2 regions of the Bradyrhizobium sp. 63_E2_N1_3 genome follow, and region 1 is predicted to be linked to the other one. Evidence: predicted binding sites of a transcription regulator. Region 1 holds the regulator's gene; the other holds the start of a gene.

The links. The regulator PhoB, encoded in region 1, activates phosphate uptake and scavenging genes when phosphate is short. The targets are predictions, from matches to a motif close to TGTCATNNANCTGTCAT.
Region 2: a site for PhoB is predicted at 1,485-1,501, ahead of ugpB (sn-glycerol-3-phosphate ABC transporter substrate-binding protein UgpB). Genes of this name have one in related genera too.

The regions. Positions count from the first base shown of each region.
Region 1 covers NZ_CP197235.1:8,604,101-8,609,249, forward strand. Annotated here, with positions in the region: gene argF (ornithine carbamoyltransferase) at 1-675, opposite strand, end outside; gene AB7531_RS40970 (aspartate aminotransferase family protein) at 675-1,883, opposite strand; gene AB7531_RS40975 (GcrA family cell cycle regulator) at 2,340-2,852, shown strand; gene phoB (phosphate regulon transcriptional regulator PhoB) at 3,088-3,795, opposite strand; gene phoU (phosphate signaling complex protein PhoU) at 3,811-4,527, opposite strand; gene pstB (phosphate ABC transporter ATP-binding protein PstB) at 4,539-5,149, opposite strand, start outside.
Region 2 covers NZ_CP197235.1:123,553-128,701, reverse strand. Annotated here, with positions in the region: gene ugpA (sn-glycerol-3-phosphate ABC transporter permease UgpA) at 1-67, opposite strand, end outside; gene ugpB (sn-glycerol-3-phosphate ABC transporter substrate-binding protein UgpB) at 115-1,431, opposite strand; gene AB7531_RS00555 (CaiB/BaiF CoA transferase family protein) at 1,652-2,854, opposite strand; gene AB7531_RS00550 (organic hydroperoxide resistance protein) at 3,031-3,456, opposite strand; gene AB7531_RS00545 (MarR family winged helix-turn-helix transcriptional regulator) at 3,611-4,069, shown strand; gene AB7531_RS00540 (GIY-YIG nuclease family protein) at 4,119-4,355, opposite strand; tRNA gene AB7531_RS00535 (tRNA-Ala) at 4,501-4,576, opposite strand; gene AB7531_RS00530 (TIGR02300 family protein) at 4,673-5,080, opposite strand.

The DNA.
Region 1 (5,149 bases):
AGTGTCGGTGACGACGCAGTCGGCCCCCTTCACGGCAGCCTCGGGATCGGTGCCGAGCACGATCGGCGCGCCGGTGGCCTTGATGAAGTCCCGCATCACCTTTTTCGGCGCAAGCTCCGGCGGCGTCGCGACATTGAGCTTGAACTTGAAACGCTCGGCGGCATGCGCCCAGGACGCCAGCACGTTGTTGTCGTCGCCGGTCCAGGCCACCGTCCTGCCCTCGATCGGGCCGCGATGCTCTTCGTAGGTCATGAGGTCGGCCATCACCTGGCAAGGGTGCGAGCGCCGTGTCAGGCCGTTGATGACGGGCACCGTCGCATATTCCGCCAGCTCCAGCAGGGCCTCGTGATTGAGGATGCGGATCATGATGGCGTCGACATAGCGCGACAGCACGCGCGCCGTGTCGGCGATGGTCTCGCCGCGGCCGAGCTGCATCTCGGCGCCGGTCAGCATGATCGGCTCGCCACCGAGCTGGCGCATGGCGACGTCGAACGAGACGCGGGTGCGGGTGGACGGACGCTCGAAGATCATCGCCAGCGTCTTGCCTTCCAGCGGCTTCACCGGCTGGTGCGCTTTCTGCTTCGCCTTCATGGCGGAGGAGGCCGCGAGCATGCTCTTGAGCTCCGACAACGGGAGCTCGTTGATATCCAGAAAGTGCTTCGGGGACTTGCTCATCAGCTCGCCGCCCGCTTGGTCTGACTGGACGAGATCGCGGCGCAGGCGCGCTCGAGCCGCCCGACGCTGTCCTCGATTTCGGCTTCGGTGACGATCAAGGGCGGCAGGAAGCGCACGACATTGTCGCCGGCGCCGACCGTGAGCAATTTTTCGTTGCGCAACGCCGCGCCAAGATCGCCGGATGGCACCACGGCCTTGATGCCGATCAGAAGGCCTTCGCCGCGCACTTCGCTGACGATGTCGGGATAACGATCGATCACGGAGGCGAGCTTCTGCTTGAGCAGCAGCGACATCTTCTGCACGTGGTCGAAGAAGCCGGGCTTGAGCATGACGTCGAGCACGGCATTGGCAGCCGAGATCGCGAGGGGATTGCCGCCGAAGGTCGAGCCGTGCGAGCCGGGCCCCATGCCGGCAGCCGCGTCCGCGGTCGCCAGCACCGCGCCGATCGGGAAGCCACCACCGAGCGCCTTGGCCAGCGACATCACGTCAGGCGTGACGCCGGTGCGGCGATGCGCGAACAGATCGCCGGTGCGGCCCATGCCAGTCTGCACCTCGTCGAACGCGAGCAGCAGGCCCTTCTCATCGCAGAGCTGGCGCAACGCCTTCAGGAAGGCGGGCGTTGCCGAACGCACGCCGCCCTCGCCCTGGATCGGCTCGATCAGGATGCCGGCGGTCTGCGGACCGATCGCCTTCTTGACGGCTTCGATATCGCCATGCGGGACCTGGTCGAAGCCGTCCATCGGCGGGCCAAACCCTTCGAGATATTTTGCCGAACCGGTCGCGGCGAGCGTTGCCAGCGTGCGGCCGTGGAAGGCGCCTTCGAAGGTGATGATGCGGTAACGTTCCGGATGACCCTTGGAGAAGTGATGATGGCGGACCAGCTTGATCACACCTTCCAGCGCTTCGGCGCCGGAATTGCAGAAGAACACGAAGTCCGCGAAGCTTTCGTTGCACAGACGCGCGGCGAGCTTCTCGCCGTCCGGGCTCTGGAACAGGTTCGACATGTGCCAGAGTTTGGTGGCCTGCTCTTGCAACGCCTTGACCAACGCAGGATGAGCATGGCCGAGCGCATTCACCGCCACACCCGAGGTGAAATCGAGATAGCGATCGCCATTGGTCGCAATCAGCCAGCAGCCTTCACCGCGCTCGAAACCGAGGTCGGACCTGGCGAAAACGGGGAGCAAATGCGGCGCTGCGCTGTTAGTCATGACGATCACTTGAATGTTGCGGACGGTGTGAGCGTGCATTGCGCAACGCACCATTGACCGGCCCGGAAAACGAAACGTGCCGCCTTTTAAGGGCGGCACGCCTGACTATCTTATGCCTGGTGAAACCGGTGTCAATGCCGCCCGGAAAGCCTCGCGAAACGCAGAATCCGTAGTCTTGCGGTGGCGATTTTGCGTATTTCCGCCACGGAACATGTGGAAGCGAGTCGGCGGACTCTTGCGCGTGAGTCACGCCATATTGTAGCGTTTGGCTTGTCAGATACGACATCTCGTGCAGCAGTTCTGATCCTCTAAGTCCTCATGTACCGGCGTAAGCGTTCGGGCGCATCTGGTGCGCCCGGCGAGCCTTAAGGGATTCTGGCGGCACGGGTTTTTCGAAGCTTAGGCATTCGCCGTGCGGCCGCCAGGATGGCAGGCGCCGGCGAAGGAAAGGGTGCAATGACCGTTTTGACCTGGTCGGATGATCGCGTCGAGCAGCTGAAAAAGCTCTGGGAGGCCGGACTTTCGGCCAGCCAGATCGCCGCTGAACTCGGCAATGTGACCCGCAATGCCGTAATCGGCAAAGTGCACCGGCTCGGCCTGTCGGGCCGCGCCAAGAGCCCTTCATCGGCAGCGCCGCGGCCGCGCAAGGCGCGCCCCGCCCAGCACATGATGCGGGTGACACGCCCGATCGCGCGCGGCAACACCGCGCTGGCGCAGGCCTTCGAAGTCGAGGTCGAGGCCGAACCGGTCACCTACGACAACGTCGTGCCGATGAGCCAGCGGCTGTCGCTGCTGGAGCTGAACGAGGCCACCTGCCACTGGCCGGTCGGCGATCCCTCGAGCCCGGATTTCTTCTTCTGCGGCGGCAAGGCGCTCTCCGGCCTGCCCTACTGCGCCCAGCACTCGCGCGTGGCGTATCAGCCCGCGGCCGATCGCCGGCGCGCGCCGGCGAAGCCGGGTCCGCGCTGAAGTCGTTCTGAGCTCAGAAAGGAGCCGTCACACGATGGCGGCTCAACAAATCCGATGTCGTCCCGGACAAGCGCGCCTCGAGCGCGCGCAGATCCGGGACCCTTAACCACCGCAAGATGTGGCTACGGGGACTCGGAGTTACCTTTTCACAAAATAACCGCTCGCTGTGGGTGTCCCGGACCCGCGCTTGCGCTTGTCCGGGACGACACCGAGAGTGTGGCCGCAGCTCACCGAGCTACGCCTGCTCCGCCTTCGCAAAGCGATCGTCCAGTGCGTAGCCCGCGCCGCGGACGGTGCGGATCGGGTCCTGCTCGCGGCCGAGATTGAGCAGCTTGCGCAGGCGGCCGATATGGACGTCGACGGTGCGCTCGTCGATGTAGATGTCACGGCCCCAGACGCTGTCGAGCAGCTGCTCGCGCGAGAACACGCGGCCGGGATGCTCCAGGAAGAACTCCAGCAGGCGATATTCGGTCGGACCGAGATCGATCGGCCGGCCCGAGCGCGCCACGCGGCGCTTGTCGCGGTCGAGCTCGATGTCGCCATAGGCGAGCACGGTGGCGAGCCGCTCGGGGCTGGCGCGCCTGAGCAGGCCCTTCACGCGTGCCAGCAGCTCCGGCACCGAGAACGGCTTGACGATGTAGTCGTCGGCGCCGGTCGCAAGGCCCCGCACCCGCTCGCTCTCCTCGCCGCGCGCGGTGAGCATGATGATCGGGAGCTGCTTGGTCTCGGGCCGGGTGCGCAGCCGCCGGCACAGCTCGATGCCGGAGAGGCCCGGCAGCATCCAGTCGAGCACGATCAAATCGGGGATGTGCTCCTTGAGGCGGGTGTCGGCGTCGTCGCCGCGCATCACCGTCTCGACGTCATAGCCGTCGCCTTCGAGGTTGTAGCGGAGAAGCTCGGTGAGAGCTTCCTCGTCCTCAACCACCATAATGCGTGCGCCCATGGTGTTCGTCGCTCCTTAAGTGTTCGGGACCGTCGTGGCGAAGGTCGTCATGTCGCCCTTCGGCCGCTTGTCGGTGATCGCCTGGCCCTCGATCATGTAGAACACGGTCTCGGCGATGTTGGTGGCGTGGTCACCGATGCGCTCGATGTTCTTGGCGCAGAACATCAGATGGATGCAGAACGAGATGTTGCGCGGATCCTCCATCATGTAGGTGAGGAGCTCGCGGAACAGCGAGGTGCAGATGGCGTCGACTTCCTCGTCGCCCTTCCACACCGCCATCGCCGCCGGCAGATCGTGCGCGGCATAGGCATCCAGCACCGACTTGACTTGTTGCTGCACGAGGTCGGTCATGTGCTCCAGACCGCGGAACAGCTTGAGCGGATGGAAATCCGTCTCCAGCGCCGCGACGCGCTTGCCCATGTTCTTGGCGAGGTCGCCGATCCGCTCGAGATCGGTCGCGACGCGCATGGCGCCGACGATCTCGCGCAGATCCACCGCCATCGGCTGGCGGCGCGCGATGGTGAGAACGGCGCGCTCCTCGATCTTCTTCTGGAGCGCGTCGAGCTCGGCGTCGATGGTCACGACGCGCTGGCCGAGCGCGACGTCGCGGCGGATAAGCGCGTCGACGGAATCGACGATCATGCGCTCGGCGATGCCGCCCATCTCGGCGACCAGGCGCGTGAGCTCCTGGAGGTCGGTGTCGAAGGCCTTTGCGGTATGTTCAGAACCCATGTTCCGTCTCCTCAGCCGAACCGGCCGGTGATGTAATCCTGCGTGCGCCGGTCGGTCGGCGACGTGAAGATCTTGCTGGTGTCGTCGAACTCGATCAGCTCGCCGAGATACATGAAGGCGGTCTTGTCGGAGACGCGCGCCGCCTGCTGCATGTTGTGGGTGACGATCGCGATCGTGTAGTTCTCGGACAGCTCCTGGATCAGCTCCTCGACCTTGGCGGTCGAGATCGGGTCGAGCGCCGAGCAGGGCTCGTCGAACAAGATCACCTCGGGCCGCACCGCGACCGTGCGGGCGATGCAGAGGCGCTGCTGCTGGCCGCCGGAGAGCGACAGGCCGGAGGCGTTGAGCTTGTCCTTGACCTCGTTCCACAGCGCGCCACCGCGCAGCGCCTTCTCGACGCGGTCGTCCATCTCGGACTTCGAGATCTTCTCGTAAAGGCGGATGCCGAAGGCGATGTTCTCGTAGATCGTCATCGGGAACGGCGTCGGCTTCTGGAACACCATGCCGACGCGGGCGCGCAGCAAATTGAGGTCCAGCTTGGGGTCGAGGACGTTGGTCTGGTCGAGCATGAGCTGACCGGTGACGCGCTGGCCCGGATAGAGGTCGTACATCCGATTGAAGA
Region 2 (5,149 bases), 8.5 Mb from region 1:
TCGCGAGCTGCGGCGCAACCAGCGCGTAGGGCAATAGTTTTGCTTGGAAAATGGCTTGCTTTTGCATGATGTCAGGTGAGCGGCAGGCCGGCTTGCGGCCTGCCGCTCATCGCCTCACTTGACGGCAGTCTTTTCGAACTGGCGCAGCATCGTGTTGCCGCGCTCGACGGCAGCATCCAGCGCCTGCTTGGCGGTCTTCTTGCCGGCCAGCGCCTGCTCGATCTCTTCCGACCAGACGTCACGGAGCTGAACCATGTTGCCGAGGCGCAGACCGCGCGAATTGTCGGTCGGCTCCTTGTTGGTCAGCTCGATCAGCGGGGTCTCGAGATAGGGCTGATCCTTGTAGAAGCCTTCTTCCTTCGCCTTGGCGTAGGCCGCCTTGGTGATCGGCAGATAGCCCGAGGCCTTGTGGATGTAGACTTGGCGGTCGGTGTCCGAGAGGAAGGTCAGGAACTTCGCGACACCCTTGTATTCGTCGGCCGACTTGCCGCCCATCACCCAGAGCGAAGCGCCGCCGATGATCGAGTTCTGCGGCGCGCCCTTGACGTCCGGATAGTATGGCATCGGCACGGCGGTGAAGTTGAACTTGGCCTGCGCCTTGACGTTGCCGAAGAACGCCGACGAGGTCAGGTAGATCGGGCATTCGCCGGAGGTGAAGCGGCCTTCGCCGGTGTTGGTGCGGCCGGCATAGTCGTAGGTCTTGGTCTTCTGCAGCTCGACCAGGGTTTCGAGATGCTTGACCTGGAGCGGGCCGTTGAACTCCAGCACGGTGTCGAAGCCGTCGAGGCCGTTGGCCTTGCTGGCGAGCGGCACGTTGTGCCAGGCGGAGAGCTGCTCGAGATTGACCCAGGTGACCCAGGAGCCGGAGAAGCCGCAGGTGTCATGACCCGCAGCCTTCAGCTTCTTGGCGGCCTCGAACGTTTCGGGCCAGGTCTTGGGGATCTCGACGTTCGCCTTCTTGAGCTCGTCGAGGTTGACCCACATGACGGTCGACGACGAGTTGAACGGGAAGGACAGCATCTCGCCCTTCGAGGTCGAATAGTAGCCGGTGATGGCGGGCAGGTAGATCTTGGGGTCGAACTTCTCGCCGGCCTCGGCCATCAGCTTGTAGACGGGTTTTACGGCGCCGGTCGCGGCCATCATGGTCGCGGTGCCGACTTCGAACACCTGCATGATGTGCGGGGCGTTGCCGGCGCGGAACGCCGCGATGCCGGCGTTCATCGTATCGGGATAGTTGCCCTTGTAGGTCGGGATCACCTTGTAGTCGGTCTGAGAGGCGTTGAAGTCGGTGGCGAGCTTGACGATGACGTCGTTGTTGGCGCCGGTCATCGCGTGCCACCACTGGATTTCGGTCACTGCCCACGCCGGCGAAGCGCCAAAACCAACGGTGACTGCAAGCGCGGCAGCCGCGCCAAAGTGTCGAAGAGCCATCAAGAAACCTCCCTTGGGCCGTCAAAAAGAAGCGCTTGCGCTAGCAGCGCCATATGACGTTCACATGACTGTGTAAGCGGGAGAAACGAAAGCAGCAAGCGCGGCCAAATGGGAAGCCGTCAAATAGGCGAATGCCGAGCGCGCAGCCTCCTCCGTTCGCGGCGCACATGCGTGCCCGCGCCGCAGTGCGGCATTTGCTCGGGTGAGGCGGCGAGGGCGTTTAGCGCTTGCGCTCGGGGCCGCAGACGGTGCCCTTTTCGACCATCGCGTCGATCTCCGATTTGGAGTAGCCGAACTCGCCCAGCACCTCCTGGGAGTGCTGGCTGAATTTCGGCGGCAGGCGGCGCAGGCTCGGCTTGCTGCGATCGAGCCGGATCGGCGAGGCCACGCCCTTGTACCAGTCCTTCTCGATGACATCGCCGCGGGCGATCGTGTGCGGGTTGGTCAAGGCCTGGTCGATCTTCTGCACGGGACCTGCGGGCAGGCCGGCGGCGAGCAGACGATTGCACAGCGGCTCGGCCTCGTGCTGGCTGAACACGGCGGCAAGCTCGGCCCGCAGCGCCTCGCGATTGGCGATGCGGTCCTTGTTGCGGGCAAAGCGCGGATCGGTGCCGAGCTCGGGCTTGCCGATCTCCTTGGCGAGCTTGCGGAAGGTGCCGTCATTGCCGACGCCGATGAAGATGTTGTCGGTCCTGGTCGGGAAGATCGCGTAGGGCACGAGGTTGGGATGCTCGTTGCCGGTGAGCGACGGCGGCTTGCCGTGCATGAAATAATTCGCGGTGTGCGGATGCATGATGGCGAGGCCGGTCTCGTACAGCGTCGTCTCCAGGAACTGGCCCTGGCCCGAGCGCTGCCGTTCCGACAGCGCCATCAGGATGCCGATCGCCGCATAGAGGCCGGTGGTGATGTCGACCAGCGGCACGCCGATCCGCATCGGTCCGCTCTCCGGCGAGCCGGTCGCCGCGATCATGCCGGTCATGGCCTGGATGATGGCGTCATAGCCGGGATTGCCGCCGCGCGGACCGTCGGCGCCGAAGCCGCAGATCCGGCAATGCACCAGGCGCGGGAATTTCTTGCTGAGCACATCGTTGCCGATGCCCCATTTCTCCAGCGTGCCCGGCTTGAAATTCTCGATCAGGACGTCGGCGGTCTCGAGCATCTTGAGCAGCACGAGGCGGCCGCCTTCGGAGGCGAGGTCGAGGCCGATCGAGCGCTTGTTGCGGTTGATGCCGATGAAATAGGCCGCGTCTTCCTCGTGGAAAGGAGGGCCCCAGTCGCGCACCTCGTCGCCGGCGGGCGGCTCGACCTTGATCACGTCGGCGCCGTGGTCGGCGAGGATCTGGGTGCAGTAGGGACCGCCAAGCACGCGCGTGAGATCGATGACGCGCAGTCCGCTCATTGCGCCCAAAACGGCTTCAGTCATGCCTTCGCTTCCCCTGTGTCGATCATTGATCACAGGCCTAGCGAGGTTTTTTTGCGCCAGCAATGGCTTGCTGCGTAGGGCCGCATGCGCCGCCGCTGCGCTATCCCGCAACGTGGCAAATCAAGCGGAAGCGGCCGGCCCGAGGGGGATCTCGGGCCAGCCAATCCGCCGTTTGATCAGACGACCGTCAGGCGAACGTCGACATTGCCGCGCGTGGCATTGGAGTAGGGGCACACCTGGTGGGCCTTCTCGACCAGCGCCTCGGCTTCCGCGCGGGCAAGGCCCGGCAGCGAGACGGCCAGATCGATGTCGAGACCGAAGCCGCCGGCCGCGCGCGGGCCGATGCCGACGGTGGAGGTGACCGAGGCGTCAGCCGGAACCTTCGGGCCGCCCTGCGAGGCCACGAACTTCATCGCGCCGATGAAGCAGGCGGCATAGCCGGCCGCAAACAGCTGCTCGGGATTGTTGCCGGCGCCGCCTCCGCCGCCGAGTTCCTTCGGCGTGGTGAGCTTGACGTCGAGCGCGCCGTCGAGGGTCGCCGCATGGCCGTCACGGCCGCCGGTGGCTTTGGCGCTGGTCTTATACAGGACGTTTACTGACATTTTCGTCTCCTTAGGTCTTCGGGTTGGGGTGGAACCTACATCGCAAACAATTAGATTGCGCGCAATTGAAATTTGCATGCCTCACATTTAATTGTTCGCAATTGAATGTACGGCCGCCCGGTCCCAGAATGGAGGAAACCGCGTGAGATTCTCGATGCCCCGGAAATTATCGGCGCTGGACCCGCAGCGCCTCGACAATCAGATCTGCTTCGCGGTCTATTCGGCCGCGCATGCCTTCAACCGGGTCTACAAGCCGCTGCTGGACCGGCTCGGCCTGACCTACCCGCAATATCTGGTGATGCTTGTGCTGTGGGAGCGCGACGACGTGCCGGTCAAGGACATCGGCGAAAAGCTGTTCCTGGATTCGGGCACGCTGACGCCGCTGCTCAAGCGCCTCGAGGCCGCCCACCTCGTCAGGCGCACGCGCTCGCGCGAGGACGAACGTCAGGTGCTGATCGCGCTGACCCCGCAGGGCCATGCCTTGAAGGAAAAAGCGCGCGCCGTGCCGCAATCGATCCTGGCGGCGTCGGATTGCTCGGTCTCGGAACTGGTCGCGATGAAGGACGAGATCGTGGCGCTGCGGGATCGGTTGAATGCGGTGATCGGGGAGTAGGGGGGGCGGCGAGCTCAATCCTCTCGTACCTCGCCGCGAGTTTCTCTCCTCAAAGCCGCTTCTTTGCAAATGCGCGGCCCGAAGCCGATTTCAGATATTTCTCGAACGCAACAGCCTTAGCCTCATCGCTGAAAGCGATGCAGGTCTTGATGCGCCATGGGCCATACTTTGATGTATGTGGCACTTCGCCGGCGTTGTGCTTTGCGAGCCGGGCTCGCAGATCATCAGTGATGCCGATGTAGAAATGGCCGGAATCGAGGCTTTCGAGAATGTAGACGTACTTCATCCTATCCCCCGCCTTGCGCAGTGGATGGACAGTATCTCTCAGGATCAGCTTTTGCCGAGGCCCGGCTTCGCCCTTCGGGCTACGCCGCGGCAGCCTTCGCTACGATAGGGCTTGCCGAGCCGAAGCTGGCGAAGCCAGCGAAGGCTGGTGGAGCCAGGCGGGATCGAACCGCCGACCTCTTGCATGCCATGCAAGCGCTCTCCCAGCTGAGCTATGGCCCCTTAGTCTTCCAGTTGGGAGGATCCTGGTGGATCACTCCCGACCGCCGAGCCTGGTGACTCGCGCGGTGCACCCTTTTTCACAGATCAGGGCTGATCTCAAGTCTCTTCATCACCTCCGACATCACCAATGATGTCCGTGACGTCCTCATCGCCCTCTTCGTCGTCGGCGATAAAGGTCGAATCATCGTCGTCATCGTCCTCGATGGTCTCGTCGACCTCGATGTCGTCCTCGGATTCGGGCACCGCGGCCTTGACCTTGCCGGTGTTTTCCTCGGCGTCGGCCTCCTCGAGCGAGACCTCTTCGACTTCTGCCGGCTCCGGCGTGGTGTCGGCAGCCGGCGTGTGGCGAGGTTCGGCGCCGCGAGTCGCGCGGGCCGGCGCCACAGGCGCGATCGGGACGACTTCGCCGGTATAGGGCGAGATCACCGGATTCTTGTTGAGGTCATAGAACTTCTTGCCCGTGGTCGGGCAAATACGTTTGGTTCCGAGTTCGGACTTGGCCACGGCAGGAATCCTGGGAATGTCTGAAAAGCGGTGTTTCACTTGGCTAGTTGGCGGCCCGCTGTCAATAGC